DNA from 3 places in the Arthrobacter sp. Sr24 genome. Region 1 is predicted to be linked to each of the others. Evidence: predicted binding sites of a transcription regulator. Region 1 holds the regulator's gene; each other region holds the start of a gene.
What was found. Region 1 encodes LexA, which represses DNA repair genes until DNA is damaged. Its sites were predicted from a motif close to TCGAACANNTGTTCGA; they were not measured.

Region 2: a site for LexA is predicted at 6,993-7,008, ahead of ACX80D_RS04650 (DUF222 domain-containing protein). Genes of this name have one in related genera too.
Region 3: a site for LexA is predicted at 5,625-5,640, ahead of ACX80D_RS05130 (HNH endonuclease signature motif containing protein). Genes of this name have one in related genera too.

What each region holds. Positions count from the first base shown of each region.
Region 1 covers NZ_JBTNDB010000014.1:36,305-46,829, reverse strand. Annotated here, with positions in the region: gene ACX80D_RS10780 (DUF1844 domain-containing protein) at 1-182, shown strand, start outside; gene ACX80D_RS10775 (MFS transporter) at 386-1,798, opposite strand; gene ACX80D_RS10770 (SseB family protein) at 1,817-2,722, opposite strand; gene priA (bifunctional 1-(5-phosphoribosyl)-5-((5-phosphoribosylamino)methylideneamino)imidazole-4-carboxamide isomerase/phosphoribosylanthranilate isomerase PriA) at 2,726-3,460, opposite strand; gene ACX80D_RS10760 (hypothetical protein) at 3,572-3,721, opposite strand; gene hisH (imidazole glycerol phosphate synthase subunit HisH) at 3,721-4,416, opposite strand; gene hisB (imidazoleglycerol-phosphate dehydratase HisB) at 4,413-5,039, opposite strand; gene ACX80D_RS10745 (histidinol-phosphate transaminase) at 5,228-6,325, opposite strand; gene ACX80D_RS10740 (LysM peptidoglycan-binding domain-containing protein) at 6,402-6,962, opposite strand; gene lexA (transcriptional repressor LexA) at 7,242-7,985, shown strand; gene ACX80D_RS10730 (ATP-dependent DNA helicase) at 8,106-10,130, opposite strand; gene hflX (GTPase HflX) at 10,123-10,525, opposite strand, start outside.
Region 2 covers NZ_JBTNDB010000004.1:116,840-127,364, forward strand. Annotated here, with positions in the region: gene ACX80D_RS04620 (sugar phosphate isomerase/epimerase family protein) at 1-522, opposite strand, end outside; gene ACX80D_RS04625 (dihydrodipicolinate synthase family protein) at 519-1,760, opposite strand; gene ACX80D_RS04630 (Gfo/Idh/MocA family protein) at 1,763-2,896, opposite strand; gene ACX80D_RS04635 (LacI family DNA-binding transcriptional regulator) at 3,116-4,291, shown strand; gene ACX80D_RS04640 (pyridoxamine 5'-phosphate oxidase family protein) at 4,299-4,721, shown strand; gene ACX80D_RS04645 (HNH endonuclease signature motif containing protein) at 4,772-5,584, opposite strand; gene ACX80D_RS04650 (DUF222 domain-containing protein) at 5,948-6,982, opposite strand; gene ACX80D_RS04655 (AMIN-like domain-containing (lipo)protein) at 7,180-7,725, opposite strand; gene ACX80D_RS04660 (hypothetical protein) at 8,025-8,213, shown strand; gene ACX80D_RS04665 (hypothetical protein) at 8,373-8,987, shown strand; gene ACX80D_RS04670 (universal stress protein) at 9,008-9,436, opposite strand; gene ACX80D_RS04675 (transglycosylase domain-containing protein) at 9,557-10,525, opposite strand, start outside.
Region 3 covers NZ_JBTNDB010000005.1:19,306-29,830, forward strand. Annotated here, with positions in the region: gene ACX80D_RS05105 (bifunctional 2-methylcitrate synthase/citrate synthase) at 1-184, opposite strand, end outside; gene prpB (methylisocitrate lyase) at 204-1,133, opposite strand; gene ACX80D_RS05115 (MmgE/PrpD family protein) at 1,135-2,655, opposite strand; gene ACX80D_RS05120 (GntR family transcriptional regulator) at 2,699-3,334, opposite strand; gene ACX80D_RS05125 (propionyl-CoA synthetase) at 3,598-5,496, shown strand; gene ACX80D_RS05130 (HNH endonuclease signature motif containing protein) at 5,683-7,920, shown strand; gene ACX80D_RS05135 (dicarboxylate/amino acid:cation symporter) at 8,007-9,290, opposite strand; gene ACX80D_RS05140 (DUF6297 family protein) at 9,420-10,525, opposite strand, start outside.

The DNA.
Region 1 (10,525 bases):
GGAAGTTGATCACCGCTCTGGCCGGCTTCGTCACAGCCGCGGCCCCGGAAATTGGCAGCCAGCACGCCGGACCGTTGCGCGATGGCCTGCGTTCACTGCAGCTCGCATTCCGCGAAGCTTCAACCATCCCGGACGCGCCGGGCAAGGGACCGGGCGAGAAGTTCACGGGCGCCGTCAACTAGTCCCACTCGAACTAATCCCACCCGCTCCAAGCATGAACGTGGGCCCACCCACCCACTTCCCCTGGTGACCTCCCTCCTCACTCAGGGTTTTCGCGAAAAATGCCACCGTTTGGGTAATATGCCACAGTTTAAACTGTGGCATATTACCCAAACAGTGGCATTTTTCATGCGGGGTCGGAAAACTCAGCTGCATCACGAGCTACTCAGACGGGATCCGGCTCCCCCAGCAGGTCATCAAGCTCGCCGGAAACGTCACCCAAGGTGTCGTTCTTGTCGCCGTCCGTGAGGTCGTGACTGCCCACCGCGCCGTGACTACCTGCCGCGCTGCGTCGGCGACGACGCCAGATAGCCATAGCGAACAATCCGATGATCGACAAGAGGCCGCAGACCAAACCTATGATGGCAAAGCCGGCCCACGGGCCGATGCCATCAATCATGGCCCCTGCAAAAGGGGAACCCATGGCGCTACCGATAGTCATGGAGGAGCCGTACCAGCCCATGGCCTCACCGCGGCGCCGTTCGGACACCAGGTCAGCAATGTGTTCAGCGCTTGAGGTCAGGACCGGAGCGCAGAGTAGGCCCGGAAGAATCGATAGCAGCCCCAACATCCACGCATTAGTGGCAAATCCCATGGGGATGATCAGGATCGCCATAGCCATCAGTAGCCACAGCGGATTGATGGAGCGCTTGAGGGCACCGTAGAGAATGCCGCCAACGATCGAGGCTCCACACCAGAAGATGAACACGATGCCCAGATCACCAACGACGTCGTTTTCGCGCATGACCGCGACCATACCCACGTTGGTTCCAGCCAAAACCAGGCCGGCGCCCAAGGAGGTGCCCAAAATAGCCAGCACCGCGATATTGACCCAGCGCAGATTGTGTCGAGCCCCTCCCCACAAACGGCCCAGCGCGTTCTTCCCCGAGAAGTCCGGTGCTTCACGATCCTCGACTGCATCCAACGGATGGGACTCAACCACGCCGACGGAGACGAATGATCCTTTTTGGCCAGTTCTTGTGGGCGGGTTGAAAACCATCAAAAAAACACCGGCAAGGGACGCGGTGACACCGATGATGATCAGACCCACCACCGTGTGAATGGTGGTTGCTATCAACACACCGGCAGCGGGCCCAATCATAAAGGTGATTTCAGCGCCCATGGAATCCAATGCGTAAGCGGTGCGCCGCTGGTCTTGGGGCACCATCACGCTGAGTGCTTGGCGTACCAAGGAGAAGATGGGGACAGCAAAGATACCGCCAATGAAGGCAGCCAGCATAAGGAGCTGGAAATTCAGGAACGGAGCTAAACTCCACACCACTACCTCGGCGAACACAGAGGGCAGCAGCGCCTTGCGTAGCCCATAGAGGTCCACGAGCCTTCCTCGCCACGGAGCGCCGAACGCCATGCCGATGGTGATGGCCGCAGCAATAAACCCTGCTGAGGCGTAGCTCAGCTGCATCGTTTCAACCACATGCAAAGTCAGCAGCACACCTGCGGCTGCATGCGGAATACGCGCAAACATGGCCACAATCAACAGCCTGCGCACAGGTGCGACCGCGAGGATTTCACGGTAGGCAGCAAAATTCACTTCGGTGAGCTCTCTTTCGTGTTCCATCACATGAGAGCGCCGAGGCTACGTTGCGATGGTGTTGTCCTGAATATGGGGGTGCCGAAGGCGAACATGGATTGAATCCACTGCCTGGGCAAAATACTCATTTGCTGCCCAAGAAGCTTGCAGAGCAGAGAGCACACCGTTGACCGACACCTGGTCCAGCCCGGGCAATAAGGTGATGGTGACACAGAGTTCTGGGCCGATTCCACCGCCGGACACTATCAGTGCCGACGGTTCAGCTTTTGAGTACCACTGGGATTGTATGCCCTGACCGGCGCTGGCAGAAATGTCCACCACTGCTGTGTTACCTAACGAAGACACGGACTCGCGCAAAACACGCTGAACCGCTGCATCGCCGTAGCTGGGCTCCCACTGTTGCTGTTGCGCGAGCGACCACATGGCCGGACGGCGCACCACAAAAGGACGCTCGGAGCCGGGATCTAGGACCAGCAGCTGCGCTTCTTCGGCCACCGCAGACAACGCTGCCCGCGCTGCATAAACGGCAACCGGGCGTGCCTCAGGATGCCAGCGGGCCAAAGCCCCAGCATTGGAAAATACAGGCAGCGCTCGGCGACCATCAGGCCCTTGTACCGTCACCAGTGCCATGTCCGATTCCTTGTCCGAGACCAGACCAGTCTCACCCACGGTCTGTTCGGCCAGCTGCGCCACGATCGGAATGAAGACCCGGGCAGTGGCGAGAGAGGCAACAACCTGCGCTTCGCTGCCGTCACCTGCCGCAAGCGCCTCAAGAGCGGCGGCAAACCCGGTGTCCATGGCGCCGTCGTCGGTGTCAAAGTTGTGGTACTTTTCCTGCGCGGGAAGATCCCGGCCCGCCCAGGGCTGCCCGGCAGAATCGGTGCTGCCGCCAGCACCGGCCAGAGCCGCTGCGATATGTCCGGGCAGATGTTTCTTGGGCAGCTCAGTCATGATTTAGCGACGGCCTGCAACATCAAGGGCCTGCGGGAGCGTGAACGCGCCAGAGTATAGAGCCTTGCCAACAATGGCCCCTTCCACGCCTTCACCAACCAATTCGCGCAACACCCGCAGGTCTTCAAGGCTGGAAATTCCACCCGAAGCCACCACAGGTTTCGAAGTGCGGGTGCACATTTCGCGCAGCAGCTCCACGTTGGGTCCGCGCAACGTGCCATCCTTCGTGACATCCGTGACCACGTAACGGGCGCAGCCGGCATCTTCCAGGCGGGCCAGGACTTCCCAGATATCCCCGCCTTCCTTGGTCCAGCCCCGCCCTGCCAAGGTGGTGCCTCGAACATCAAGGCCCACGGCGATCTTGTCACCAAAACGGTCAATGACCTTTGCGGTCCACTCGGGGTTCTCCAGAGCGGCTGTGCCCAAGTTGACGCGGCCTACCCCAAGTTCGAGTGCTGCTTCCAGCGTTGCGTCATCGCGCAGACCACCGGAGAGCTCAACCTTGATGTCTAGGGCCTGCACCATTTCGCGCAACAACTCCGTGTTTGAGCCACGGCCAAAGGCAGCGTCAAGATCCACAAGGTGAACCCATTCTGCACCGTCGTTCTGCCACTTCATGGCCGCTTCGAGTGGGGAGCCGTAACTCGTTTCCGAGCCCGCCTCGCCCTGCACCAAGCGCACGGCCTGGCCGTCCACAACGTCTACAGCGGGCAGCAATTCCAAAATGGGGGTGGTCATGGGGTCCTCAACGTTGTTTTATCTACGGGTGGAAACGACAGGATGAAAATTGCGGCACGGCCGCGGGTAGTGCGTGAAATGAGAAGAGCCTGAAGCAAGAAAAGCAGAAGACTAGAGCGTGAGCAAGTAGGCGGCAATGAGTGACATGGCGGCCAGTGCGGCAAAGCTGATGGGGATCCAGCGCGCGGTTTTCTGCTGGTAGAACGTGTACGCTCCACCGATGAGCAGGCCAGCCAAAGCCATCAACAACAACGAATACATCAGCGAGCCGCCTTTGTCAGGGAATTGACCCAGTTACGCAGCATGCGCGCTCCCGCGTCACCGGATTTCTCCGGGTGGAACTGTGTTGCACAGAGCGGGCCGTTTTCCATGGCCGCGATGAACGGGGCACCATGCTCGGACCAGGTCACCATGGGCGGACGCATTTTGGGCTGCAGGACTTCAAAGTCCCACTTTTGCACACCATAAGAATGTACAAAGTAGAAGCGTTCGGATTCCACACCTTCAAAGAGCATGGATCCTTCCGCCGCAGTCACAGTGTTCCAGCCCATGTGCGGGACCACGGGTGCAGGTAACAGTTCGACCACTCCAGGCCACTCCCCCATGCCTTCGCGATGGGTGCCGTGCTCTACACCGGCGTCGAAGAGGACCTGCATCCCTACGCAGATGCCTAGAACTGCCCGGCCACCGGCAACGCGGCGTCCGATCATACGCAGAGCATCAACGGCTTTGAGCTCGTCCATGACCGAACCGAAGGCGCCGACACCGGGAACGACCAGACCGTCGGCGTTCAGAACATCCTCGGGCTTGGCGCTGAGCGTAACCACTGCACCGGCACGTTCCAGCGCGCGGACGGCGGAGCGGACGTTACCCGATCCATAGTCCAGCACCGTGACCGTGGGCTTATCACTACCGGCGTTGTTGCTTACTGCCGCTTCGCTAACTCCAGAACTCACAAAAGACCCTTCGTGGATGGGATTCCGGTGACGCGGGGATCGGCTTCAACGGCCGAGCGCAGTGCCCGGGCGAAAGCCTTGAACTGTGCTTCAACGATGTGGTGCGGATCGCGGCCAGCAATAACCGTCATGTGGAGGCAGATCTGCGCATGCAAAGTGATGGCTTCAAAGACGTGGCGGGTGAGCGATCCCGTGAAGTGACCGCCGATCAGGTGGTACTCCTGACCGGCAGGCTCGCCGCCATGTACCAAGTAGGGGCGGCCAGAAAGATCCACCACAGCGTTGGCCAGTGCTTCATCCAACGGGACTGTGGCTTCGCCAAAGCGGCGGATCCCAGCCTTGTTACCCAGCGCTTCCTTGAGTACTTCTCCCAAGGAAATGGCCACGTCTTCTACCGTGTGGTGGGCATCGATGTGCGTATCACCGGTGGCTTTGATGTTCATGTCAATCAGGGAGTGCTTAGACAAGGCTGTGAGCATGTGGTCATAGAAAGGCACGGAGGTATCAATGTTTGACACGCCGGTACCGTCGAGGTTGATCTCCACCATGACGCTTGACTCGCTCGTGGCACGTTCCAGGCGGGCAGTACGTCCCTGGCCGGGATTCGGGCTGTTCTCAGTCATTGCGGCAGTCCTTTGTTGTGGTGCGCCTTCACACCCGGCAGTTACCGGGCAGGGACGGGCGCGCAAACGTAATTGGTGTAGTGCTACCAGTTTAGGAGAGAAGGCATGATTATGCCCAAACCTGTCCCCTAGTGGGAATACCGCGAGAAGGAAGCCCCCATGTTCGACGGCGGCGCCTCCGCAGTTCGCTAGGCGGTGAGGCAGGCGCGCAATCCCTTGAGGAACGCCGTGGTCTCGGCTTCCGTTCCCGCTGTGACGCGCAAGTGGCCGGGAATCCCGACGTCGCGGATCAGGACGCCGTCGGCTAGCAACGCCTCCCAGACGGCATGCGGGTCCTCAAGTCCACCGAAGAAGACAAAGTTGGAATCAGACGGCGCGGGGCTCAGCCCTAACTCAATGAGCTCGGCGACAATCCGGTCCCGCTGCACTTTGATCTGCTCCACATTGGCCAGTAATGACGTGGAGTTCCGCAGAGCCGCCACTGCAGTTGCTTGGGTGATGGCGGAGAGGTGGTACGGCAGGCGAACCAGGCGCAGAGCGTCGGTGACCTCCGGCGCAGCGGCCAGATAGCCTAGCCGCGCACCGGCCAATGCGAAGGCCTTACTCATGGTGCGTGAGACCACCAATCGGGGCCTGCCTTCGAGCAAGTTCAGGGCACTCTTAGTTCCGGTGTGGGAAAACTCTGCGTAGGCTTCGTCAACAATGACCACGGTTTGAGACGCCTCGCCGGCCGCGTAGACGGCTTCCACAACATCTAGGCCCAAGGCCGTTCCGGTGGGGTTGTTGGGCGAGCAGAGGAAAACGAGGTTTGGCGCGTGCTGACGAACCTGTTCGGCGGCGGATTCTGCAGAAAGGCTGTAGTCCTGAGCACGGGATCCTGCAATGTACCCTGTTCCGGTTCCGCTGGCCAGCAGCGGGTACATGGAATATGTGGGAGGGAATCCCATTACGGTGCGTCCCGGGCCTCCGAAGGCCTGCAGCAACTGCTGGAGCACCTCATTGGAACCGTTGGCCGCCCAAAGATTATCTTCACTTAGGCTGTGGCCAAGATACGCCGCCAACTCTTGGCGCAGGACGGTGAATTCCCTGTCCGGGTAGCGGTTTAGTCCATCTAGCTCTTGAGCCACGGCTGCCAGGATTGCTTCCTTGGCGTCTGCCGGAACACCAAAGGTATTTTCATTGACATTCAACAGCACCGGAACATCAAGCTGTGGTGCTCCGTAGGGGTGCTGGCCACGCAAGTCGTCACGAAGCGGCAATTGACTTAGGCGTTCAAACTGGTCCATACCTTCCAGCATATTTGCAGGCCGCGGAAAAGTCCGAAACGATGACACCATGCGGACACCGTCTCCCGGAGTAACGCTACTTCGGGATGGGGACGTAAAGTCGCTGACCTGCCTGCAGAACGCCCGTGCCCAGCTCGTTCAACGCAATGATTTCACGGACCACATGACGCACATCGCGAGTGGGGTCGGCAGCACCGGCGATGCTCCACAAACTGTCGCCCTGCAGGACTGTCACAGCCACAGCATAGTCAGCCATGTTGACCGCCTTTACCTCACTAGCCGCGTTTGCCGGACTAGCAAACGAGCCAGCCATGATGGCGAAAGAAACAAACAAGATCAGCGCCGCGGCAGCGATGGCCGGGATACCGAAGAACACCAACCGGCCACGGCGTGTCAAACTGAGCCCAGCACCGGCAAGCACGTTCAGGGAACTACGACCCATTTCCCCGGACGACTCTGCACCAAACCGTGCTTCGTCAGACTGGGCAGCGGGCGCCCGCATACTGGTGGATCGAACAGCACCGCTTCGAACAGCACCGCTTCGAACACCGCCATGATTACCAGCACTACTCACAGTGGGCGCCGCACCGGCTAGGGACGCGCCAAAGGATGCGTGGGAGATAAGCAATGCGTTCATGATTTCTGGTCCTTTCACCGTGAACCTAGGATCCCTGGGCTAGCTGCATCCATCGGACCAAGATTCCACAATCAACATATTCGATAGAACGTATGTTCTAATTTCCTACTAGTACAGTTTTAGCATCTATAGACGACACTTGCCAAGAGCAAATAGAACAAATGTTTGAAATTCGCCTCTTCGTGGCTTAAACTTGCAGAACAAGGATTGGCCGCTAGATGCAGTCCACCAGCAGGCACTGACATTGTTCAGGGCAGCCACGAAAGGACCGACGGAACCATGGCGCTTCCAGACCCGCCGCACCGCATTCCCCAAGCACCCAGCCGCGCTGGAATGAAGGGGCTGACGGTACGGCAGAAGAAAATTCTCGAGTGCATCCAACGATGCATTGCCGACAAGGGCTACCCGCCCTCGATGCGCGAAATTGGCGATTCAGTGGGGCTGGCGAGTCTCTCCAGCGTCACTCATCAGCTGACCCAGCTGGAGCGCCATGGCTATTTACGCCGTGACCCTAAGCGTCCCCGTGCCATGGAAGTTCTTATCCCGCTGGTGCTGGACAGCGGCGTTGTCGAAATTGAAGGGGTGAGCGCCCCCAAGAATCTCCGCAGTTCCAATGGACTGAATTTCGCCGAACTGAGCAGCTCTTCGGACACCGCGTTTGTGCCGCTAGTGGGCCGTATCGCCGCAGGTGGACCCATCCTGGCTGATCAGTCAGTGGATGACATCATGCCTCTGCCACGGCAGATCGTAGGCAGCGGTGAGCTCTTCATGCTCCGAGTTCAAGGTGACTCGATGATCGACGCCGCCATCTGCGACGGTGACTGGGTGGTTGTCCGTCAACAGCCAACAGCCAACAACGGGGACATCGTGGCAGCTTTGCTCGAAGATGAAGCAACGGTAAAGACCTTCCGGCAACGCGACGGTCACACGTGGCTGCTGCCACAGAACACCCGCTATGAGCCGATTCTGGGTGACCATGCCACCATCATGGGCAAGGTCGTCTCGGTCCTCCGAAGTCTCTAACCGTTGCCAGTCATTATCAACGAGTAGCTGCTGGTGCGCCGCGGCCGGATCCTAGCGCAGAAATACAAATGCACCCCCGTAAGCTCGATAGCTGACGGGGGTGCTTTGGCGTCGCTGGGACTACTTGCCGGAGAGACGCTTCAGGGCACCCAAAGCCACGGCTCGGTCCTTAGTGGACCAGAAGGGCGGCAACGCAGCGCGTAGAAAACCGCCGTAGCTGGCATTGGCCAACCGAGAATCTAGCACAGCAACCACTCCCCGGTCCTGGCTGGAACGGATCAAGCGGCCCACACCCTGGGCTAACCGCACAGCGGCATGAGTGGCAGAGATGGCAATAAATCCGTCGCCGCCACTTTGCGCCACGGCCCGAGCACGCGCCGTGACCAGTGGATCGTCTGGGCGCGGGAACGGGATCCTATCAATCACCACCAGCCGGCAGGAGGCTCCTTGAACATCAACACCCTGCCATAGCGACATGGTGCCAAAAAGGCAGGTGTCCGGTTCGTCGGCGAACTGCTTAATGAGTCCGGACATGGAGGAGTCGCCCTGGCACAAGATCTTCACCTTGAGCTTCTTGCGGAGCTTCTCAGCCGCATCTTCAGCAGCACGCCGCGAAGAGAACAGCGCCAGGGTTCCGCCACCTGCCGCGGTGATGAGCGCTTCCAATTCATCTAATTGCTCAGCGGACATCCCGAAACCGGGTTTCTGCAGATGGGCCGCAACATAGAGCATGCCTTGTTTGGGGTAGTCGAATGGTGAACCCACATCCGCTCCCGTCCAGGCGGGAGCGCTGGGGCCCAAAAGCCCCAGCCCGCCAGCGGTGGATTGGAATGACTCGCCGATAGCCAGTGTTGCTGAAGTGAGCACCACCGTCCGGTCGGCAAACAACCCTTCGCGCAATTTCATCGCCACGCTCAGTGGCGCAATATTGAGCACCGCCGGCTCAGTTTCATCCGCTTTCTGATAGCCCTTCCCCGGCGCGAAGGCGCCTGGACGCGACGCCCACACCACCTCCCGAGCATCATTGGCAACCAGCAAACGTTCGCATAAATCGAAGATCAAGTTGAGCCTGGAACGGGCAATGGAACGCCCGCCGTCGGCGGCAGCATTGCCCTCCGGCTTCGAATCGGACAAAGCTGCTCGCACTGCATCACGCAACTGCTCCACAGCCTGCGCCTGCACTTCATTGAGTCCCTGCGGGAACAGCCCCTCAGGAACGCCAGCTAGGGCCAGGTCCAGTGCCGCGGCGCTGGCATGCAAGGCATCAACTGAAACAGCGGTGTGCTTGCGGGTGCTTGACGCCGCAGCCTGCACCATCTGCACGGAAAGTTGCCCGGTAACAGCTCCTGTCACACGATCCTGAAGCTCATGCGCTTCATCGACCACCACCACGTCATAGTCGGGAAGAACGGCGATGCCTTCAAAGGCACTGATGGCCAGCATGGCGTGGTTGGTGACCACAATGTCAGCCTCTGCTCCGCGGGCACGGGCCAGCTCGGAGAAGCATTCGGTTGCCATGGGACACTTCTGGGCGCCCAGACATTCCATGGAGGTTACAGAGACCTGCCGCCAAGCTTTGTCCGTCACTCCCGGAACAATTTCGTCCCTGTCACCCGTGTCTGTTTCCTGGGCCCATTCACGCAGACGCACCACGTCCTTGCCAAGCTGTGAGGTGGGCCCCGAGGTGGCGCTCGGAGGGTGGGCAACGTTGTCTTCACCGAGACTAAACAGGGCGCCCTCACCGGTATCTTCGGTTGGGAAACCGCCAGCCAGTTTTTGCTGGCACACATAGTTACTACGGCCTTTGACCAGCGCAACATCAATGGCCCGCGGCAACATTGGCTTCAGGGCAGCCAATAGCCTAGGTACGTCTCGGCCCACAATCTGAGCCTGGAGAGCCAGGGTGGCCGTTGCAATCACCGCAGGTTTGTCACTGGTCAGGGAGTTCACGATCAGTGGTATCAGGTAAGCAAGTGACTTGCCGGTCCCGGTTCCCGCTTGAACCAGCAGGTGGTCACCACTCTCAAGGGCGGCAACCACCCGGCGTACCATTTCATGCTGGCCGTCACGACGTTGCCCGCCCATGGCATCGACGGCCCGATCCAAAAGGTCCAAGGCCTGCTGAGAAAGTTCACTATCAGGCATGCTGGACAAACGGTTCAACCTCTGCAGCCAAGTCTTCTCGGACCCGAACCTGAACCAAGGTGCCTTGCTCGCCATGTTCCAGACTGATGATCTCAGCATCGCTGCGATGCAACTTGTTCAGTACATCGCCACGCTCGTAGGGAACAAGCAATGTGAGCACCACGCTGGGGTGCGGAATGCCGTCCTTGATGGCTTCGAGCAGCTCCTCGATACCTTGTCCTGTTCTGGCCGAGATCACCAAGGAACGGGACTCGTGTTGGCGAAGACGTTCCACCACAAAAGGATCGGCAATATCTACCTTGTTCAGGATGATGATTTCGGGGATCTGTAGTGCCCCAACTTCAGCAAACACCGAGCGCACTGCAGAGATCTGTCCTTCGGGGTCAGGGTGGGAA
Region 2 (10,525 bases), on a different contig from region 1:
CGTCGAAAGCACCGCGCGGTCCGCGGCGTACATAGGGTGCAGCGGTTCCAGCACCAACCGCACTCCGTGTTCCAGCGCAAAAGGAACCAACTCGGCCAGCCGGTCAGCGACTCGCTGGCGGGCCAGCGTAATGTCCTTGCCACCAGCGACGGAGGTTGACTCGCCTCCCCCATCGACGGCACCGGGTGAGACGCTGAAATCGGGAAGTCCGCCCACCACCATGATGATTTCGGTCGTGCCAAGAGCCTTGGCTTCTAGGATCGCGGCTTTATTATCTTCCAGGGCAGCAGCTTGGCCGGCCGGATCAGCAGCGGTCAAGAAGCCGCCACGGCACAGGCTGGAGACCTGCAAACCGGAGGCCTTAACCATCTCAACGGCCTTCTCGAGGCCAACCTCAGCGACCTTGTCCCGCCACAGACCAATGTGTTTCAAACCCGCAGCAACGCTCAGGTCCAAGGCTTCGGCTAGGGAAGCTTTTTTGATGGTGGCCGTATTGATGGACAACTTCTCAAAGCTGCTCATGCGCTGGCACCTTCGCGAACATCTGCTGCCTGCGTGACAGCGGAGTTGACGCCACACGCGTTCAGGAATCCGGCCATACGTGTGGCAGCAAGCTCCGGGTTGAGCAACAGGCCGGCCGTGTTGGCCAGCCGGAAGAGCTTGACCAAATGGTTGACATCGCGGCCGGAATGCAGGCCGCCAATCATCTGGAAACCTGCTTGGTAACCATTGAGCCAGGCCAGAAACGCGATGCCAGTCTTGTAGAAGTACGTGGGCGCTTCGAAGATGTGCAGACCCAGATCCCGTGTGGAATCCAGGATGGCACGCGCTTCGGCGGGACGGCCGGCGTCGTACTCCTGCAAGGCTGTTGAGGCCGCCGGGGCGATCGCTGCAAAGATGCCAAGGAGCGCATCCGAGTAATGTTCGCCGTCGCCGTCAATGAGCTCGGGGTAGTTGAAATCGTCCCCTGTGTACAGGCGCACACCCTCCGGCAGCGAGGCCCGGAGCGCAACTTCATGTCCGGCGTCGAGCAGTGAAACCTTCACGCCGTCCACTTTGTCTGCATGCTTTTCAATGAGCTGGCCGAACGTGGCAGTGGCGGCAGTAATGTTCTCACTGCCCCAATACCCGGCCAGTGATGGATCAAACATGGTGCCAAGCCAGTGCAGAACCACCGGTTCCTTAACCTCGTTCAGCAACGTGCCATACAGCGCCAAGTAATCTTCGGGCCCACTGGCAACCTTGGCCAGCGCGCGCGATGCCATGATGATGACCTTGGCGCCTGAGGATTCCACCACGGCGATCTGTTCACGGTAGGCAGCCAAAACTGCAGCTAGCCCAGCTTCCCCAGGCTCGACGTCGGCCGGATCCAGTTGGTCTGTGCCGGCACCACAGGCGAGCAGATCGCGCACGGTGCGTTCCGGCGTCGCAATTTTTGTGGCCTCGGCAGCTGAGCGGTTGATCAGTTCCTGGGTGGCGTCCCAGTCCAGGCCCATGCCGCGCTGCGCGGTGTCCATGGCGTCGGCGATGCCCACGCCCCAGCTCCACAACTCGCGGCGGAAGGCCAGGGTGGCGTCCCAATCAATGTCAGCAGGGGCACCGGGAACGTTGTTACCCAGCACCTTGGGGGTGACATGCGCGGCAGCGTAAACCTTACGCGAGGTGATGAGGTCGGTGGGCTTGCGCCACGGTCCCGTTGCATTCAGCGTGAGTGTTTCTAGCTCCCCACCAGGTAACGGAAGGGTGATTGAAAGAGTCATGGTTAGAGCTCGATTTCCGGGATGTCCAAGGTGCGGCGCTCGGCGGAGGACTGCAAGCCCAGCTCAGCCAACTGCACGCCACGAGCTGCGGACAGCAGACCAAAGCGGTGCTCGCGGCCGGCGATGACATCGCGCAGGAATTCTTCCCACTGGAGTTTGAAGCCGTTATCCAAGTCAGCGTTGGCCGGGACTTCCTGCCACTGTGCGCGGAAGGATTCGGTGACGGGCAGATCCGGGTTCCAGACAGGCTTGGGTGTGTGTGCGCGCTGCTGTGCCACGCACTTGTTCAAGCCGGCAACGGCTGAACCATGGGTGCCATCGATCTGGAATTCCACCAGCTCATCGCGGTATACGCGGACGGCCCATGAGGAGTTGATCTGGCCAATGACCTGATCTCCGGCGGGGGTTTCCAATTCGAAGATGCCGTAAGCGGCGTCGTCGGCCGTTGCCTTGTACTCTTTGCCAGCCTCATCCCAGCGCGCCGGGATGTGCGTAGCGGTCTTGGCGTTAACGGACTTGACCTTGCCGATAATGCCTTCCAGTACGTAGTTCCAGTGGCAGAACATATCGGTAGTCATGCCACCGCCATCTTCCTTGCGGTAGTTCCAGGAGGGGCGCTGGGCGCTCTGGTGATCGCCTTCAAAGACCCAGTAGCCGAACTCGCCACGGATGGAGAGGATGCGGCCGAAGAAACCTTCCTCAACCAAACGGCGCAGTTTGACCAAGCCGGGTAGGTACAGCTTGTCGTGCACAACCCCAGCGGTGATTCCGGCGTCCTTGCCGATCTGGGCCAGTTCGATGGCCTCTTCGAGTGTTTCAGCCGTGGGCTTCTCGGTGAAGATGTGCTTGCCGTTGGCCATGGCCTTCTTCAAAGTGGCAGCACGCAGGCTGGTCATGGACGCATCAAAGACGACGTCGACCGTGGGGTCAGCGATGACGGCATCCAAATCGGTGGACCAATGCTCAACGTCATGAAGTTCTGCCAGCTCGCGAACCTTGGCCTCGTTGCGGCCAATCAGGATGGGTTCGATCGCCACCTTGGTACCGTCTTCGAGCGTCAGGCCGCTCTCGCGCAGGGGCAGGATGGAGCGCAGCAGGTGCTGGCGGTAGCCCATGCGTCCGGTGATGCCATTCATGGCAATACGGATGACACGCTGCTTGCTGCCAGACTCCGCGCTGGTGGCGTTGTCTATAGCTGTCGCCTCGGCAGTTGCCTGCTCGGTTGTCTGCTCAGTTGATGCGGTGAGGGTCATGGGGTGCTCCTGAGGGGTGTTGTTGGTCTGTACTGGTGGGGCCGCGCGGTAACTCTAGAGGAAAGCGCTTTCCGGTCTGCGGCTAATCTATCATTGGGTTGAGTGGTTCACAAGACCACCCAACTTTCGCCACGCCAGTTGCGCCACACCAGCGAGTCATATCTGGTCAAGTTTCTTTCGCCCCGTCAACATATTCACGAAGAGGGATCCGCTGTGCCCGTCAACCTCACCGAAGTGGCCCGCCATGCTGGCGTGTCGCTAGCCACTGCCTCACGCGTATTGAACGGTTCGGCGCGCAGCCCTGCCCCGGATATTAGTGAAAGAGTGAGGGCCTCTGCAGAAGAACTGGGCTATGTAGCTAATGCCCAAGCCCAAGCACTAGCTCGTTCCACCACCGGCTTGGTGGGGTTGGTAGTTCATGACATTGCCGATCCATACTTCTCGGCCATCGCTCATGGTGTTCAGGAGATGGCACTCAAGTCACGTCGACAAGTTCTATTGGCAGGCACTGATCTTGGCGGCGAAGATGGCACGCCTCGAAGCGCAGAGCTGGCAGCTGTCAAGGCGTTTATCTCCTACCGCACAGATGCCATCATTTTGGCCACGTCCCGTTTCCTGGAGGAAGATCCGCTCTTGGCCAAGAGTTTGGAGCGTTACATCGAGAACGGTGGCAGGGTGGTCACCTTGGGTGCAACATCCATCCCTGAGGCGAGGGTCCTGACCATTGGGAACTTTGACGGCGCTCACGACCTTGTGGCTGCTTTGCTGGCCTGTGGCCTCACCCGCTTTGCCATTCTCTCCGGTCCTCACGAACGCAATACCGCCCGGTCACGTGTTGCAGGATTCATGGCCGCTCTAGCTGAAAGCTCCCTCGAACCGTTGGCCGTTGTAGCTGGGCCCTTTACTAGCCGCGGCGGTTTCGATGCCACCCTTGAGTGCCTCGATACATTGAAAATCACCACCGGCCAGAATGCGGATGAGTCCCCCCTGTGCATCCTTGCGGCAAATGACGTCATGGCACTTGGCGCCATGACAGCGCTCCGCTCCCGGGGACTGCGGATTCCCGAAGACGTTCAGGTAGCCGGCTTCGATGACATTCCAACCCTCCGGGATCACTCCCCCGGATTGAGCACTTACCGGTTGCCGCTTGAAGAAATGGGGCGCCTCGCAGCACAGCTGGCTTTGGACCCTGATACTCAGCCTCAAGCGACAGTTACCGGAACCGTAATGTTGCGTGAAAGTGCCGGAAAGCCCGCCGTTGTTTTAGATGGGGCATAATCACACCATGAGCACAGAAGAGATCCCTGGACAGGTCATGAGCAATGACGAAGCGTGGCGCTTCCTTGAGCACACTCGATTCGGCAGGTTGGCCTTGAGTGTGGGTAACCAGCCAGATATTTTCCCCATTAACTACCTGGCCCATGACGGAAAACTCCTCATGCGCACCAACCCAGGTACCAAGTTGGCCGAGCTAACCGTCAACGACTCGGTGGCGTTTGAGATTGACGGACTCGCCGAGAGCGAAGCCTGGAGCGTGGTACTTAAGGGCACCGCGCGAGTCTTGGAATCGCAAACGGAAATTGATGCCGTTAGTGAGCTTCCCCTTGCCCCGTGGCTGCAGACATTGAAGTACACATTTGTGGAAATCATCCCGAGCAGCGTTCGCGGTTTCCGTTTTCAGTTGGGCACGGAACCCGAACGGTACTGAGCCTGATATCCGGTGAGCCTGATTCTGGGTGAGTCCGAATGGCGTGCCAGCTAGGCCGCGTCTGGGAGTCCTAAATGCGGATTCATGCGTGCTGTTTCAATGGCCCTCAGAGTCCAGATCTCGTCGTCTTCCTGATCGTAAGGCGTCGGTGCGGGAGGTTCAGGAAGATTGTCTGGGTCCCATGTCTCTTCGTTGTCGACTGCTTGGGCGAGGTTGCTAGCGACCGCTTCGGCCACAGCTAGCGAAAAGGCCCGAGCCAGCTCTCTTTCTTGCCGTTGGTCTACGTCCATGCTGTTCTCGAGCTCTTTGGGTTCCTTGCCAGCCATGGACCGCTCGATGAGCTGCTTCAACCACTTCGGGTAGGCCGGCGCCTGGGTCTCTTGGACTTCAGGAGGATAAGACCGGCCGGACGGTGAGGTCCAGGAAACCCTGCCATTGGCCTCCATGTGCGGAGTCCAGCCACGGAGACGCACACCTTGGCGTTCGGGTTCATCAATGCAGCGTCGCCTTCCGTGCCGGTCCTTGTCATCCTTGAAGTGTTTGAGTAGATGGTGACGGCCACACAAGCTCTCAAGGTTGTTGTAGATCGACCTGCCCCCAGTTTCGAAGCTCTTGATATGGTCCACATCGCAGCTAATGGCTTTAACCAAGCACCCCGGGAACTGACAGTATTCATCCCTGATGCGCAGCATCGTCCGCATGGCTGAGCTGATTCGGTAGCGGTCCGGTGCAATGTCCAAGGGTTCATTGCTGATGGGATCGACTAGCAGTCGGAGCATACTGGTGGCTTGAGAGGTAAGGCGTTTGGCAACTTCCATACTGATGGGCCCCGATCCCTCTATCCATGCCGGCTCATTGGTCATACCAAGAAGTGAAAGGGCAGGAATCAGCACGATGGGAGTGACCTGCGGTAACGGTGGCCATGAACCTTTGTCGTTGGAAGATGCTGCGGACGCATTAGTCCCCTGATAGCTCTCCTCGGTGCCAGTACTCGCGCCAGAATCTGCACTGGAGCCAGTACGGACGGGGGTTAATGGAGGTATTTGGGCTGTGGAGTTCCACTCAGGAAAGTTCCGAGGATCTGGTTCCTTAGAGTCTGGGTGGTTGTAGTTGGCATCATCAAAATGTGGGATCTGCCAGGGACTGAACTTAGCTGCACAGCGGTTCGGGTCTGGGAAGAGTCCTTCGCCGCGGGGATCCGGCGCTGATTTGAGGTACCAAGGATCCTACCCGTTTGTAACCTGCCCACTTTCACCCTGCGCACTTTGATAGGGGACGCTACCTCCCTGATCTCTGAGGGAGGAATCATTCTGGGCGGGTGTTGGAGGGGCCGTCCCGGCAGGGGCTGGGCTGTGAATTCCGTTCTGTTCCATGCTTTGGCGCAGGAGTAGTGCCGCTGCAATGTCTGCGCGCAATTGCGTTTGGGTCCGCTCTTCATGGGGTCCGCGGGCAGCCTGAGCTGTGAAGTTGCATTGATCCCAAATGGCTTCGATGGTGGGCGCTGGAGCATAGAGGCTGAGCCAGGACATGCCGTCCTGGCCTCGTGAGACGCGCATATTTCTGTCAGCGTAGGCATGTCGTGTACGCGCCGTAATTGTTTCCGGGTAGCTGCGTTCACGTAATCTGCGGGCAGTGGAGCGAAAGCTTGGAAGCGTCCTAGTGGCAGCATGCTCAAGCAGCGTCTGTTCAAAGGCGTCAATAGTAGCTTGGGAGATTCGTGCCGAACGCAGCAGCGCTGTTTCCTCGGCGATGACCACTGCATGATCCCAGCACAATTCCCCTGCCGAGAGAACCTCCATGGTGGCCGGTAGGAACCGAACCAGCGTCACTGAATGATCGATTAGCCTCCAAGCGTAGCCCTCACCAACGTGCAGAATCAGGGCCAGTTCGGAGGTAATCTGCGCCAAAGCGCCGTTTTTCTGCCACGCACCAAGAGATAACAGCCCGCCTTCTATGACAGAGGCTGAATCCATGCGCTCAACCATGATGGCAACGTGGGCGGCGCACTTGTTTTGATGCCGGCGTAGGGATGCGACTGCCTCGCCACAGTCGTCCATCAGCGTCCGTATGCCCGCCAGCTGCGAGGGGCGTTGTGGGCCGGAACTCTCCGGAAGGGGCAGCGCTGGCAATCCCACGAGAGATGCAATGTCAGAGGCAAGGGGTTCAATGGTGGGAAGAGTAAGCCCATCAATCAATTCCGCCACACGAGCTGTGGTGGATAGATTCTCCCGATCCATCGGGAACCCAAATGAATTGCCCATACCACAATTTTAGATCACATGTATGGTAGGTGCAATAGAAAGAGAAAATCTCACGAAACTAAATTCTAGTCAATCCGCATGCTGGCGACGTGACAGCGAAAAGCCGGCTGCCGCCGTCGTACTTGAAAGAAGTACGCCAACGGCAGCCGGGATAGAGATGTGCGGCGATAGTCGCTTAGAAGTGGATTAACAGTGACCTACCAACGATGCGCCACATCAATCACGATTCGCGAGGTGTTCCCCGGTCCGTCTAGGGCAAACACCCTGAACGGGAGCCGTGCGCGGACTCCCAACGCCATGGTGGTGCTGCCCTCAAAGCTGCCTGCCATGGCCAGCTGACGGAAGGTGGTGTATCCGGCAGTGTTAATGAGCTCATTACGGTTGGCTGGCGTGTAGCTGGATGCGCCAGAGTCTGTATAGGCGGGGGCCCACACTGTGACCTGGAGATCGGCAGCACCACGAACCGGAACGGACTGTCCACTACCCGGACGCGCAACCACGGAAACGTATTGGACAAAATAGCCATTGGCATGGCCATTGATGTCGATCACCATACGGTCAAAGCACGCGTGCTGCCCGGCTCGGACATTAGCTACCGTGGCGCTGGAACCAACCCCGGCAGTCTTCGTCAGCGAACCCCACGTGATCCCACAATAGGGCGCTGCTTGCGCCGGTGCCGGCGCGACGAGAATGAATGCCGCCAGTAACCCCACAATTGCCAGCCATGCCTTGATGAACTTCATGGGAAACACCCTCTTTAACAGTGAGAACTTACCCAGGTTTGGGTACTTTCACGTTAGGCCGTAGCGAGCGCAATGGAAGCTGTTAGACCAGAAGATCCACTGAACTGTTATGTCCGCCAGCAGGGGCGCGGGGAATCGTTATCCAGGTCTCCTTAGATGCTGCTTCGTGACGCACGGCAGTAGGCCGATGACAATCACCCCGATGGCACCTCGATGGCACGAAAGCGCAGGCAGCCCGTGCCACCGGGATCTCATGGCAGGCGTTGGTGTCCAGGCACTACTCGCTTACGAAACCGCGGGTGATGTTGAACATCGTCCTGGACCTGGACACTGACAGTGCAACGGCCTGGAGCGGCTCGCTCGTGGTGATCGTGGGTCTGGGTGGATTCTTGGCGTACCTGGTGCTGTCCGGAATGCTCGCCAAACGCCTGAGTGTCCATGACATTCTGGTGGACGGCGCATCTCGGGAGCGGGCCCAATTTGGGTGACTACGTAGGGGCCAGCAACGCGACGTCGCCTAACCCAGATCCTGGGCTACGCGGCCGTATATCGGCAGAGACAACTTGGCCCTTGACCTGCGCCGGTAATGGGCCTGAAATGGAGTAAGGGCAGATGCAGGTGGCTACGGTACCGGGAGGTCGATGGGAATGCTGTTCCTCGTTCTTGCAGTCCTCGTCGCTCTCACCACGGCGGTCACAGTGGCGCTTGCAGGATCGCGCCGGCAGCGACAAGACGATCCCGATGCGGCGTTCTGGTACGCGTTCACGGGCCTGTGCGTTTTGGCCCCAATGATTCTGATCCCGGCCATGACTAACCGCGCACTCTCGTGCGCACTGCTCGTGCTGGCAGCTGTTACCGCCATCGCCGCTCACCTCGGGTGCCGCAGGCATGCCGACCTTGTGGCAGCCAACAGGCACCAAACCGAGCTGGCTGCGGCGCTTGATCAGGTATCGCGCCGCCACCTCGCTTTGATGACGCAATGGAGCCGCTACGAGCTGGACCCGGGTGCCGCCATCGACTTCCCCACGATGAGCGATGTCAGAGTTCCTGAAACATCGGCACTGATCCGGGCCGTGACGGCCGCCAACCGGCTGCAGCCAGTTTCCAGTGCCAAGAATGCCCGGAGCACCTCAAACGATGACTCCGGGTATTCCCTCATGACGGACGACGGCGTAGCCACCTACCAGCATGCCGTCGCTGAACTTGAACTGGCACTTCAGACGGCAGAAGCGGCGGCTCGTCGCTACCAGGGTGGCTGGTGACCACGGGGCTGATGGTGCTGTTACTGAACCACGAGCACGGGAACTGGGGAGTGTTTCACTACAGCTGAACTGACAGATCCCAGCAAGAGTCCCATCAAGCCACTGTGGCCGCGTCGACCCACCACGAGCATCCGCGCACCTTGGGCCGCCGATGTCAGTCCGTTCGCCGCCGACCCGTGTACAAGCTTGGCGGAAACGGAAGGAGGGACTTCATCTCCAAAAGCCTGAAAAAGTGCGTCGCTCAGAACTTTGCGAGCTCCTTCCTCGAATTCGCCAATACCCAAGGCTGCGTAGCTGGCATGTTTGGTGGGCATTTCCCAAACAGCAATGGCCTCGACCACGCCACCTAGCTCCTCCGCCAAACGCGCGCCTTCTTTGAGTGCATTCACCGAGGATGCTGAGCCGTCAACACCGACAACAATACGAACCTCTGGCATAGCTTGCGTCACGTCTATCTCCTTAGACTTGCGGGCTTTTCCCGATACATTATTCTCCCGCAGATTAGTCCAACGAGGTAGTTGACGCGGCCTTATGAAGGGCCAGCACTTCGCTGCCAGCCAAGGAACTAACTAAGGTGATGGAGTTGGGGCAGCAGGCTCAGCGGGTGCGGGGGCTGGTATTGCAGGAGCCGGAGATTCTGGGGAAGGGACTTCTGGCGCCGGAGACTGGTAGGGCACAGCCGGCGTTACCGGAAACGGGACGTTTCCTGACAGCGGCGCTGGGAAATCACCAGGCTTGGGATCATTGAAACCCGCAATATAAGGAGCCGTGGGGGCCAACATACTGTCGGGAGGCTGAACAAGCTGCTTCGCCGTGTAAGTGGTTTGCTCCTGCGCAACGTTCATCACGGCAGCCCACTGTGATCCGGCCAAATTAGCCCCATCAACGCCAGCGTAATACTGACCGTTGATGACGATGTCCTGGTTTACCCACTGATCGCCGTTGCCTTGGTAGCTGCCGAACCATGACGCCGTCGAAATGCCGCTGGTGGCACCCACTGTCCACGTGTCAATATTTCCGTCAGTGGTGCCAGTCTTGGCAAAGGCCGATGACTTGTCGTTCAGCGGGATATTCCAACCGGAACCGCGTACCAACATAGTCTGCAGGGCGTACGTGACGCCAGCTGCCACCTCTGAACTCATGGCGCGTTTGCAGTCGGCACCGGGAACCGGGTACTTGGTTCCGGCAGTGTCAGTGATAGAGGTCAACGCAATAGGACTGCAGCGGATACCGTCATTAGCGAAAGTGGCAAATGCGGTTGCCATATCAATGGGAGCCACATTGTTCGTGCCGATCAACTTGGCGATGGAAGATAGATCATAAGGCTGGTTGGTGCCGCCGTCTTTGACACCAGCCGCCGTCGCCATTTTCTGGATATTGCAGAAATCCAAGGCTGTTGCGGTTTGGAAGGTGACGGTGTTGATGGAGGTGAAAAGACCCTGATAAGCGGTCATCGAACGGTAGTCATTGGGGCCGTCATTAGGCAGCAGATCACTGCCCGGAATGGCCGGATCGTAGAAACCAGTGGTCTTGCCGCA
Region 3 (10,525 bases), on a different contig from region 1:
CTGCGGACGGCAATTCTCCTGTCCAGAGCAGCAGAGCCACTTCTTCGAAAGACTTGCTGGCGGCCAGCTCCTGGACCGGATAACCGCGGTACAGCAGCGAGTTGGACTCGGGATTGACCTTTGAAACGGCGGTGTAGTCGGCGACGACGCCGGCTAGGCCTTTGCGTACTTCTTCTTCAGTCACTGTTGGCACTTCCTCGTCCTTAGAGATTCGAGTTGTTGGTAGAGATGTCCAGGCCTGGGACCTGGAAGTTGAAGATACCTGTATCAAACTGGTTGTACGCCTCATAGTCAACCAGCTCGTACAGGCGTGAGCGGGTCAGCATGTCTTCCACGGCGGCTTCTTGCGTGCCATCAGCGGCAATGGCGTCTAGGACGCGTTCTGCTGCACCCATCGCACTTCGTAACAACGTCACGGGGTAGATGATCATAGCCACGCCGGCAGCAGCCAAAGCGTCGCGGGTGAACAGCTCACTCTTACCAAATTCGGTCATGTTTGCCAGTACCGGTACGTTCACAGCCTTGCACACGGCTTCGAACTCTGCCACGGACTTCATGGCTTCGGGGAAGATCGCGTCAGCACCGGCGTCGACCAAGGCCTTGGCCCTGTCAATGGCGGCATCCAAACCTTCTACGGCGCGGATGTCGGTGCGGGCCATGATCAAGAAGTTCGGATCGCGGCGGGCATCGGCGGCGGCAGCAATACGCTTGACTGCCGTGTCTAGATCCACCATGTTCTTGCCATCGAGGTGTCCGCACCGCTTGGGGTTGAACTGGTCCTCAATGTGGCAGCCGGCCAGCCCAGCGTTCTCCAGCTCCTGGATGGTGCGGGCCACGTTCATGGGCTCACCGAAGCCAGTATCGGCATCAATGAGACATGGCAGGTCCGTCATGCGGGCAATCTGTCCACCGCGCGCGGCCACCTCGGTCAGGGTCGTCATGCCAATATCCGGCAAGCCCAGATCGTTGGCAAGGACGGCGCCGGAGATGTAGACGCCGTCGAACTTCTTTTCCTCAATGAGGCGAGCCGAGAGCGGGTTGAAGGAGCCCGGAAACTGGACGGCTGCGCCCGGAACCAGCATGGCCCGGAAGTCAGCGCGCTTCTGTTCAGCGGTTTTCTTGGAGTACAACATCTTAGAAGAGTCCCTTGGGTGCGGCTGCCAGATCCACGACGCCGGGAGCTGCCAGAATGTTCAGCTGGTCCAGTTCGCCGGCGGCCAGGTTGGGCAAATTTTCTGCTGCCGCGATGAAGCGGTCGATCTCGGCTTCCTCGACCAAGCCGGTGGCCAGGGTACGGAACTTGTTGATGTACTGCTCGCGGGCAAACGGGCGGGCGCCCAGCGGGTGAGCGTCGGCGACGGCGATGGAGTCCTCAATGACGGTGCCATCGTTGAGCGTGATGACTACTGTGCCACCGAAGGCCTTTTCGGCGATGTCCAAGGAGTGGTAGCGGCGCGTCCACTCGGCATCTTCTTCCGTGGTGACCTTGTGCCACAGCTCCACGGTGTCGGGGCGGCCGGCACGCTCGGGGGAGTACGAGTCAACGTGGTGCCATGCACCATCCTGCAGGGCCACCGTGAAGATGAACGGGATGGAGTGATCCAGGGTTTCCCGTGATGCGGTGGGATCGTACTTCTGGGGATCGTTGGCGCCGGAACCAATCACGTAGTGCGTGTGGTGGCTGGTCTTGATCAGCACGCTGGCTACGTTGGCGGGGTCGGTTGCCTCGGGGTGCTCGCCGTGCAGCCTGCGGGCCAAGTCAATCCACGCCTGTGCCTGGTATTCAGCAGAGTGTTCCTTGGTGTAGGTATCCATGATGGCGCGCTTGGCCTCACCGGCGGCGGGCAGGGGCACGGTGTACTGAGCGTCGGCGCCGTCGAGCATCCACGCGATCACACCATCTTCACCTTCATAGATCGGAACCGGTGAGGTCTGGCCGCGCATGGCACGGTCGGCAGCCTCAACGGCCATCTTGCCGGCAAATGCGGGAGCGTGAGCCTTCCACGTGGAGATCTCACCCTTGCGGGACTGGCGGGTGGCGGTGGTGGTGTGCAGACCCTGGCCCACGGCCTGGAAGATGGTCTCCACTTCAAGGTTAAGCAAGGTGCCAATGCCAGCAGCGGCGGAGGGGCCCAGGTGGGCAACATGGTCAATCTTGTGCTTGTGCAGGCAGATGGCCTTGACCAGGTCAACCTGAATCTCGTAACCGGTGGCGAGGCCGCGGATCAAATCTGCACCTGATGCACCGGTGTGCTGGGCAACGGCCAGGATCGGCGGAATGTTATCTCCCGGGTGAGAGTACTCGGCAGCAAGGAACGTGTCGTGGTAATCCAGTTCGCGAACGGCCACGCCGTTGGCCCAAGCAGCCCACTCGGGGGAAACCTTCTCGGTGATACCGAAAACGGAGGCGCCAGCGCCACCAGTGGACGGGGCGTGGGTCAGTGCCTGGGCGCGGGCCGCAACAATGGGGCCACGGTTCAAGGATGCGATGGCAACGGAAGCGTTGTCGATGACGCGGTTGATGATCATATCGGTGACCTCAGCGGTCACGGCCACGGGGTCAGCAGCCACGGTGGCAATCTTGTGGGCCAACTGGTCCTCACGGGCCAGGTTCTCTTCGCTCTTGTAAACGCGGACATTGTGATCGACTGTCATGGTGTTCCTTTCGCAGGGTGATACAAAAATATTTGGGGAAGTATTAATGAGTGGTGCTCAAAAGATGGCGCAGGCTGTTATCCAGATGGACCGTGGTTGCTGCGCTGGCCACGGTGGGGCTGCGGTTGGCGATAGCAAGAGCAATCGCTGCGTGTTCCCTCGCAGCGTCGCGGAGCCTAGCGGGATTGTCTTTACCTAACCGCCTGACCCTCACCAAGTGAACCCGCAAGTTCTTCAGCGCCTGGGTGAGGTAATGATTGCCGACGGCGAAATCCACCGCCGCGTCCAAGTCACCCGCCAGCTGGTAGTAGTCAGCGCGGGACGGATCATCGGCGGTGATAAGTTCTCCTGCATTGACAAGCTGACGGTGGAGGTTGAAGAAGATCTCCGGATCGCAGCGCTGGGCTGCCAGTTCGGCGGCCCGGCATTCCAAGGCTGTGCGGAGTTCAAACAATTCATCCAGATGGTCCAGTGAGATTTCACTGACCACCACTCCGCGCCCGCTCTGTGGTTCAGTCAGGCCCTCGGCTGTGAGTTTGGCCAGCGCTTCACGAATGGGAGTTCGGGATACCCCCAGCCGTGCGGAGAGTTCAACCTCTCCCAGTACTGTGCCAGGAGTCAATTGCCAGTCGATGATGTCGGCGCGCAGTGCCACATATGCTCGTTCGCTAGCTCGCATGATCCCTCCCTGACGTGGTCGCGTGGTGGTTCTGTGGTGATTCTGTGGCTGTTCTGAGGCGGTTCGCCCTGATATTGCGTGGCCTATTAGCTGTGGCCTACAGAACACACTACCCGTTCTGTGTATACAAGCAACAGTGTAATGGGGTGTTTTTCCTAAATTTCTGCCAAATAATTCAAATAATGTATACATTGGTGGTTGTCAGGGCCCAAACTTGCGCGGTAGCATGGCACACATCACATCAAGGTGGATGGAGAAGCACTATGGCATTGAAAACCGTTAGCTACCGGGACGAATACCAGCGCAGCATCAATGACCCCGAGGGGTTCTGGCTCGAAGCGGCCAAAGCTGTCGATTGGGATGTGGCGCCCACGCAAGCGCACAACGGAGAGCAATCGCCACATGGCCGCTGGTTTGCTGATGGCGAGCTCAATACCTGTTACAACGCTCTCGACAGGCATGTAGCCGCCGGGCGTGGGGATCAGCCCGCCCTGATCCACGATTCCGCCATGACAGGAACCCAACGTGTCTACACCTACGCGGAGCTCACCGATCAGGTTGCTCGCTTCGCCGGAGTGCTCCGCGCCCAAGGTGTAGGCAAGGGGGATAGGGTACTGATCTACATGCCCATGATCCCCGAGGCCGCCATCGCCATGCTGGCCACCGCGCGTCTGGGCGCCATCCATTCCGTGGTCTTCGGCGGATTTGCTGCCAGTGAACTGGCTGTGCGCGTTCAGGATGCCACACCCAAAGTTGTTGTCACCACCTCCGGCGGACTGGAGCCCAATCGTGTGGTGGAGTACCTGCCCACAGTTCATGAAGCGTTGACCAAGGCAGGTTCCCCGGAACTGCCCGTGATCATCAAGCACCGCGACGGCTTTAGCGCAGATCCCGCAGCCCTGGGCTTGAATGCCGTGGATTGGGAGGCTGCGCTCTCAGACGCCCAGCCCGCCGCACCCGTGCCTGTGAAAGCGAGTGAACCGCTCTACATCCTCTACACATCAGGTACTACCGGGGCACCCAAAGGTGTGGTGCGAGACAATGGTGGTCACGCCGTCGCACTTTTGTGGACCATGAAAAATCACTACAACATTGCCCAGGGTGATATCTGGTGGACGGCCTCCGATGTTGGCTGGGTGGTGGGGCATTCCTACATTGTCTACGGGCCGCTCCTGGCCGGGGCCACCACTGTGATGTACGAGGGAAAACCTGTGGGCACCCCTGACGCCGGCGCGTTCTGGCGCGTCATTGAGCAGCACAAGGTCAAGGCGTTGTTCACCGCACCCACCGCATTGCGGGCCATTCGCAAGATGGATCCGGAGGCCGCCCTGCTGGAGAAGTACGACGTCGGCACTCTGGAAACGCTGTTCACCGCGGGTGAGCGGCTGGATACCGATACCTATCATTGGGCTGGCAAGGTCCTTGGGGTACCTGTGGTTGATCATTGGTGGCAGACCGAGACCGGCTGGGCCATTGTGGGAAACCCGCGCGGGCTGGAACCTCTGGCCTTGAAGCCGGGCTCACCAACTGTGCCCATGCCCGGGTTCGATTTGCGGATCGTAGACGGTATGGGAGTGGATGTGGCCACGGGGGAGGAAGGCAACATAGTTCTTGGCTTGCCGCTGCCTCCTGGCACGCTGCCCACCCTATGGAACGATGATCAACGATTTGTTGATTCTTACCTCAGTGCTTTTGAGGGCTTTTACGTCACGGGCGATTCCGGCTACCAAGACGAAGACGGCTATGTCTTTGTCATGGGCCGCACCGACGATGTCATCAATGTTGCCGGCCACCGGCTCTCCACCGGTGCCATTGAGCAGGTCATCGGCACCCATCAGGCCGTAGCGGAATGCGCTGTCATTGGTGTTGCTGATGCCCTCAAGGGGCAAAAGGCTGTGGGCTATGTGGTCCTGAAATCGGGGGTGACACTGTCCGACGAGGACCTGCAAAAGGAGCTCGTTGCGCTGGTCCGGCGCGAGATTGGGCCCGTGGCAGATTTCAAGTCCGCAGTAGTAGTGGACGCGCTGCCCAAAACTCGCTCCGGAAAGATCCTGCGCAAGACCATGCGCCAGATCGCCGATGGCGAAGACTATGTGGTGCCTTCAACTATTGAGGACTCCTCGGTGATTGAGACGCTCGTCCCGGTGCTGCGCCCCAGCTAGATCCTTGGGCCAGTATTTCTCTTGTTCGTCTCTATGTTTTCTCCTGAATTTTTCCCCTAAGCCGCTGTCGCCTGTGAATGGGCGACGGCGGCTCTTGCGTTAAGTGGGTGAGTGAGCTTCCACTTTATTAGAATATTATTTCGTATAAGTATTGCAGGTTGATTACGGTGAGCGTAAACTTGATGTATGAGTACGCGGGAGAAGGTCCCCGGAGGTCCGGGCGATTTCGCCACACAGGATGTGGTGGCACTTCTCGCGTCTATTGCCTTTCCCTTAATTGAACCCTTTGGGTCTGACACTGAGGTGTTGGCTGGATTGCCCGCCCGGACTCCTTATCCTGTTCCGAATCCTGAGCCGGCTTCCCGGCTCAGTGTTGCTCGGAGTGTCATTGATTCCAGTCAGCAGGGTCTGCGCCTTATGAAGTGGATAGAGGATAATTCGGCGGCGTGTAAGGCGTCGCTGGTGGATCGGATGATGGGGGCGGTAGCGGTGGAATCCGCGGCTACGGAATTGGATAGCTGCCAGAGTCGGGTGGCTGAGAAGGGGCATATCGCCGATATCGCTGCTTCCTTGGGGATTGCTGAATCAAGCGCATCGCGGTTGGTGGTCCAGGCACAATACTTGCAGGAGTACCCGGCAACCCGGGAAGCTCTGATGGCGGGGAAACTGTCGTGGCGGCATGTATGCACCATTCTGGATGAGTTCGGCACGTTGAATGAGACGGCCGGGGTTAGTGAACAGATTCGAGCAGAATTTGAGGCGCAATTGTTGTTACTGGCGGTCAATACCACTCCGGGGAGGTTTGCCTCGAAGGCGCGGCGGGCGCGGGAACTGTTGTTCCCCGAGTCTTGTGAAGTGCGGACCAAGCAGGCTTTTCGAGGACGGTCCTTGAGTGTAGATCCCGGTAAGGATGGGATGTCGTGGGTGACGTTGCACGTTCCCACCATTGCCGCGAACGCGATCATGGTGCACTGCACCCGCGCGGCGCGGGCCATCAAGGCGGCAGCAGCGGAAGCCCATCGGGCGGCTGCCGCGGCTGGGACCGGTGAAGATTGCCGGGAGCCTCGGACCATGGATCAACTGAGGGCTGATATTGCCGCGATACTCCTCATGGGCCAAGAACTCCCGAGCACCGCGAATTATGCACCATCCCCAACGACTAACGGCCAGGGCGGCAAGAACGGCGCCAATGGGTTCGGTCAACGCAGCAGTAACAGCACTAGCTATGGCAAAGGCAACAACGGAGGATCTTGGCGCACCGGCAGTGGTAGTGCGTTCTTCCCTGACAAGCCTCCGGCCACGAGCGGAACATGTTCGGCCGAGGGCATCTTTGGCGATTCCTCCCATGGGGACGAAACTATGGTTCCTTTTGGGGAGAGCTCAGCGTTCGGGGTGACTTTGCTTGATGAGACAGCTCCGTGGGACAGGCAACGTAACGCTCAACCGGATCCACCTGTCAGCGCGGATGCCAGCCCTGTGCCCGATCCTAAATCGGCGGATGTGCCCGCTAATGGCCCAGAAGCTGCCCAAGATGGTGGGATTGTCGGGGTGCTGGTTGGTGATGGGTCGGGCTTTGTCGAGGGTGTGGTCGATGGGGTCATAGAAGACCCTCAGGAGCTCTACGTCCAGGAGCTGGCGGGGCTGGCACAGCATCCATTGGTGACGAATCCACCCATGCCCAAGGCGTTGGTGTTGTTGAAAGTTCCACTGTTGGGGTTGTTGGGGATTACAGATGAACCTGCTGAGTTGGTCGATCGGGATGCTGGGCCCGTTCCGGAAAATATTGCTCGACGCTTGTTGGCTGGCTCGCCAACGTTCTTGCGGGTGTTCACTGATCCGGTGACCGGGGAGACGCTGCCGCTGAGCCCAGATCGCTACACACTTCGGGACACCGAACGGTCCGTGTTGCAGGCGCTAGCTGGCGGCTGCTACTTCCCGAATTGCACTGAACCGGTGATGGAAACGGATATGGACCATGTGCAGAGTTTTGAATACGGCGGGAAGACTGACTTCACTAATCTCAGGCCAGCGTGTAAACGTCATCACGGTTTCAAACACTTCAAGGATGACAAAGACCGTCATGGACGGTATCGCCGATGGGATGAGCCGTTGCGGACCACCATCCGCCTCCGTGGTTGGACCCCTCGACTCAAGGCTGATGGCAGGGTCGGTTGGACGTCGCCCTCAGGGAAATACCACAAACCAGAATATACCCAACCCCAATGGCCTGCCTATCCCAAATGGCTGAAGAAATGCATCGCCAAGTCACTGGCACCCGGCAAGACACCCGGCCTGACGTCAGACAAGACACCCGGCCTGAGGGGCAAGGGGGTCACCTCTGAAAATCCGGACAGTCCCGACCTTTCTAGCACCCTTGGCAGCCCTGACGTTCCTTGCAGTCCCGACGCTCCGAACAGCACCTGAGTAGTGCTTAAAAGCAGCCGGCCGGTAAGAGGAAAACTTTGTGGTTCTCCTCTTACCGGCCGGCTAATCGCTGCCCAGTGGCGTTGTTACTGAGCCAGAGTGTGCGTCGCAGCTTCGCTGCCCGGTGCGGCTACAACATTCTCATCGCTGGGATCCTGAGCTTGCGTGCCGAGGTGGCCACGGGTGAGTTTGTTCATGATCAGTGCCAAGGCGCCGTCACCGGTTACGTTGGTGGCTGTACCGAAGCTGTCCAGGGCGATGTAAGCCGCGAACATGAGTCCAACCTCAATTTCGCCAAAGCCGAGCATCTGAACGAGCAGACCGGCGGCTGCGGCAATAGCGCCACCGGGAACGCCAGGGGCGGCAATCATCATGACGCCGAGCATCAAGATGAAGGGGAAGTAGGCGCCGAAGGAGATATCGCCGCCGGTGAGCAGCAAGACTGCAATGGAGAAACAGGTGATCTTCACCATTGAACCGGACAAGTGAATGGTTGCGCATAGTGGAATCACGAATCCGGCGACTGAATCTGAGACGCCGTTCTTCTTCGTTGAAGCAAGGGTTACCGGAATAGTCGCAGCAGATGAAGAGGTTCCCAGTGCGGTGAAGTACGCGTCGCGCATGTTCCATAGTGCCTTGAACGGGTTCAGGCCGTTCATGGCGCCAGCAATCGAGTACTGGGCGATCAGAACAACGAACGTCAGGGCGAAGGAGACAACTGCTACCAGCAAGAACTTTGTGACGACAGTGATAGCTGATCCGCTGGCAGAGAGGTCCATGAAGATACCGAAGATGAACAGCGGCAGAGCCGGCACGATGATGCGGCGAATCACGGATTCAATAATGGTGCGGAACTCAATAGCACCGCGGAAGAGCACCTTGGACTTGAATGCGGTCAGACCAATGCCGATCACAAACGCGAGCACTAGGGCGCTCATGACGCCAATCACTGGCGGAAGCACAATTTCAGTAGCAGAATCTCCGGCACTGCTGACCACCGTCAAGAAAGGGGTGAAACCGGAACCGGAGTCGGCACCAATCGCTTCGAGTCCACCGCCGGACAAAGAAGCAGTGAAGAGCCACCGGCTCACAAAGTATGCCAGCAAACCAGCGAGGATGGTGGAACCATAGGCGATCAGAGCTGTGACCCCGAGCCACTTACCTGCACCCTTACCCAATTCGGCGATTGCGGGCATGACCAGGCCCAAAATAATGAGCGGCACAATGAAGCTCAGGAAGCCAGAGAAGATCGAGTTATAGGTCAGGAACAACCCGCCAAGCCAGGTTGGCATGAGGGGACCGGTAAGGATACCCAAAATAATGGCTATAACAATCCAGCCAAGTAGTGGGATCGATTTCAGCAGCTTCATGGTGGTCCTCTATTTGTCTGGAGCGGTGCCGCGCGACGCTGCGTGACACTCTGGCGGCGCTAGGAACGCCTCAGCAATTGTAAACGGTGTGGGAGCGGACACATAAACGAGGCCCCTCTTCGTGCGCTACTACTTGCTGGCGACTGCAGGGGGGATGCCGAATAAGCCACCGTCCTTGGCGGATTTTGGCTTCCGCACATGGGTGCCCCACAAGAAAGCCAGCCATGTCAGTGTCAGCTGAACCGGGAAGGCAATGGAGGGCACTCCGCCTGAGATCAGACAGATGAGCACCGGCAACAGCACAATCAGGCTCAGGTCCGGGCCAACGATGAACGCTCTAATGGCTCCAGTAGGGATGGGTCCGGCAGGGCCTGCCACGGCGGGCATATTCCAGTCCGGCGCGGCCCGGAAACCAGCGCGCAATGTGGCGGCGCCAAGTCCCGGACCAGCAAAAATGGCAAGAATCAGCAAGGGAGCTGAGCCAACACCCAAGGCGAGCAAGAGTCCAAAACAGACCGGTGCCCACAGTGTCATGACCACGGCGGGAACCACATAATGCACTCGGCGGACCGTTGTTGCTGGCAGCGGCATGAGCGTATCTACTGCCGGGTTGCCATTGGCAAACCGTGCAGTGGCACCCAAAGCAGTGACGGCGAAATGGGCGCAAAAGTATAGGACCACGGCGATCAAAATGGCATTGCCGAGGAACTCCACCGATGCCAATGATGCGGGTACGGCGGCGAGCACCAGCACCCGCAGCAGCGTGCTGGGCGAGCGTAGCGCCATGGTGGCATGCGTGCTGGCCAGTGTTTTGATGCTGCGGGCGTGGACAGTGCCTTTCTTGAAAATCATGGGTAGCTTGACCCTGCTGGTCCCCGCTGAGGGCCCAGTGCTCAGCGAACGGGAGAGCTCGGTAGCATCCATGGACAGCAATGAGCTGGCCGCATAAGCGCCAGCGGCCGCACTTTTCTTGAGTGCTGCTGTGGTGATGCGTTCAAGGTTTGCATAGACCAGCGCAAGGAGCCCCAGTGCAAGAGCCACGATCAGCAGGGGCCACGTGGCGCCGTCGGCCACTAAGAGGGGCCACGTGGCGCCGTCGGCCACTAAGAGGGGCCAGCTCGTGGGAAGGAATTTCAGCCAAGAGGTTTGCGCGGCGGTGATAGCGCTGGATCCGGCCACGTTGTTGTACAGGGCCGTCGCCACCAAGCTCAATGGGGCAAGGAAAGTGATGGCCC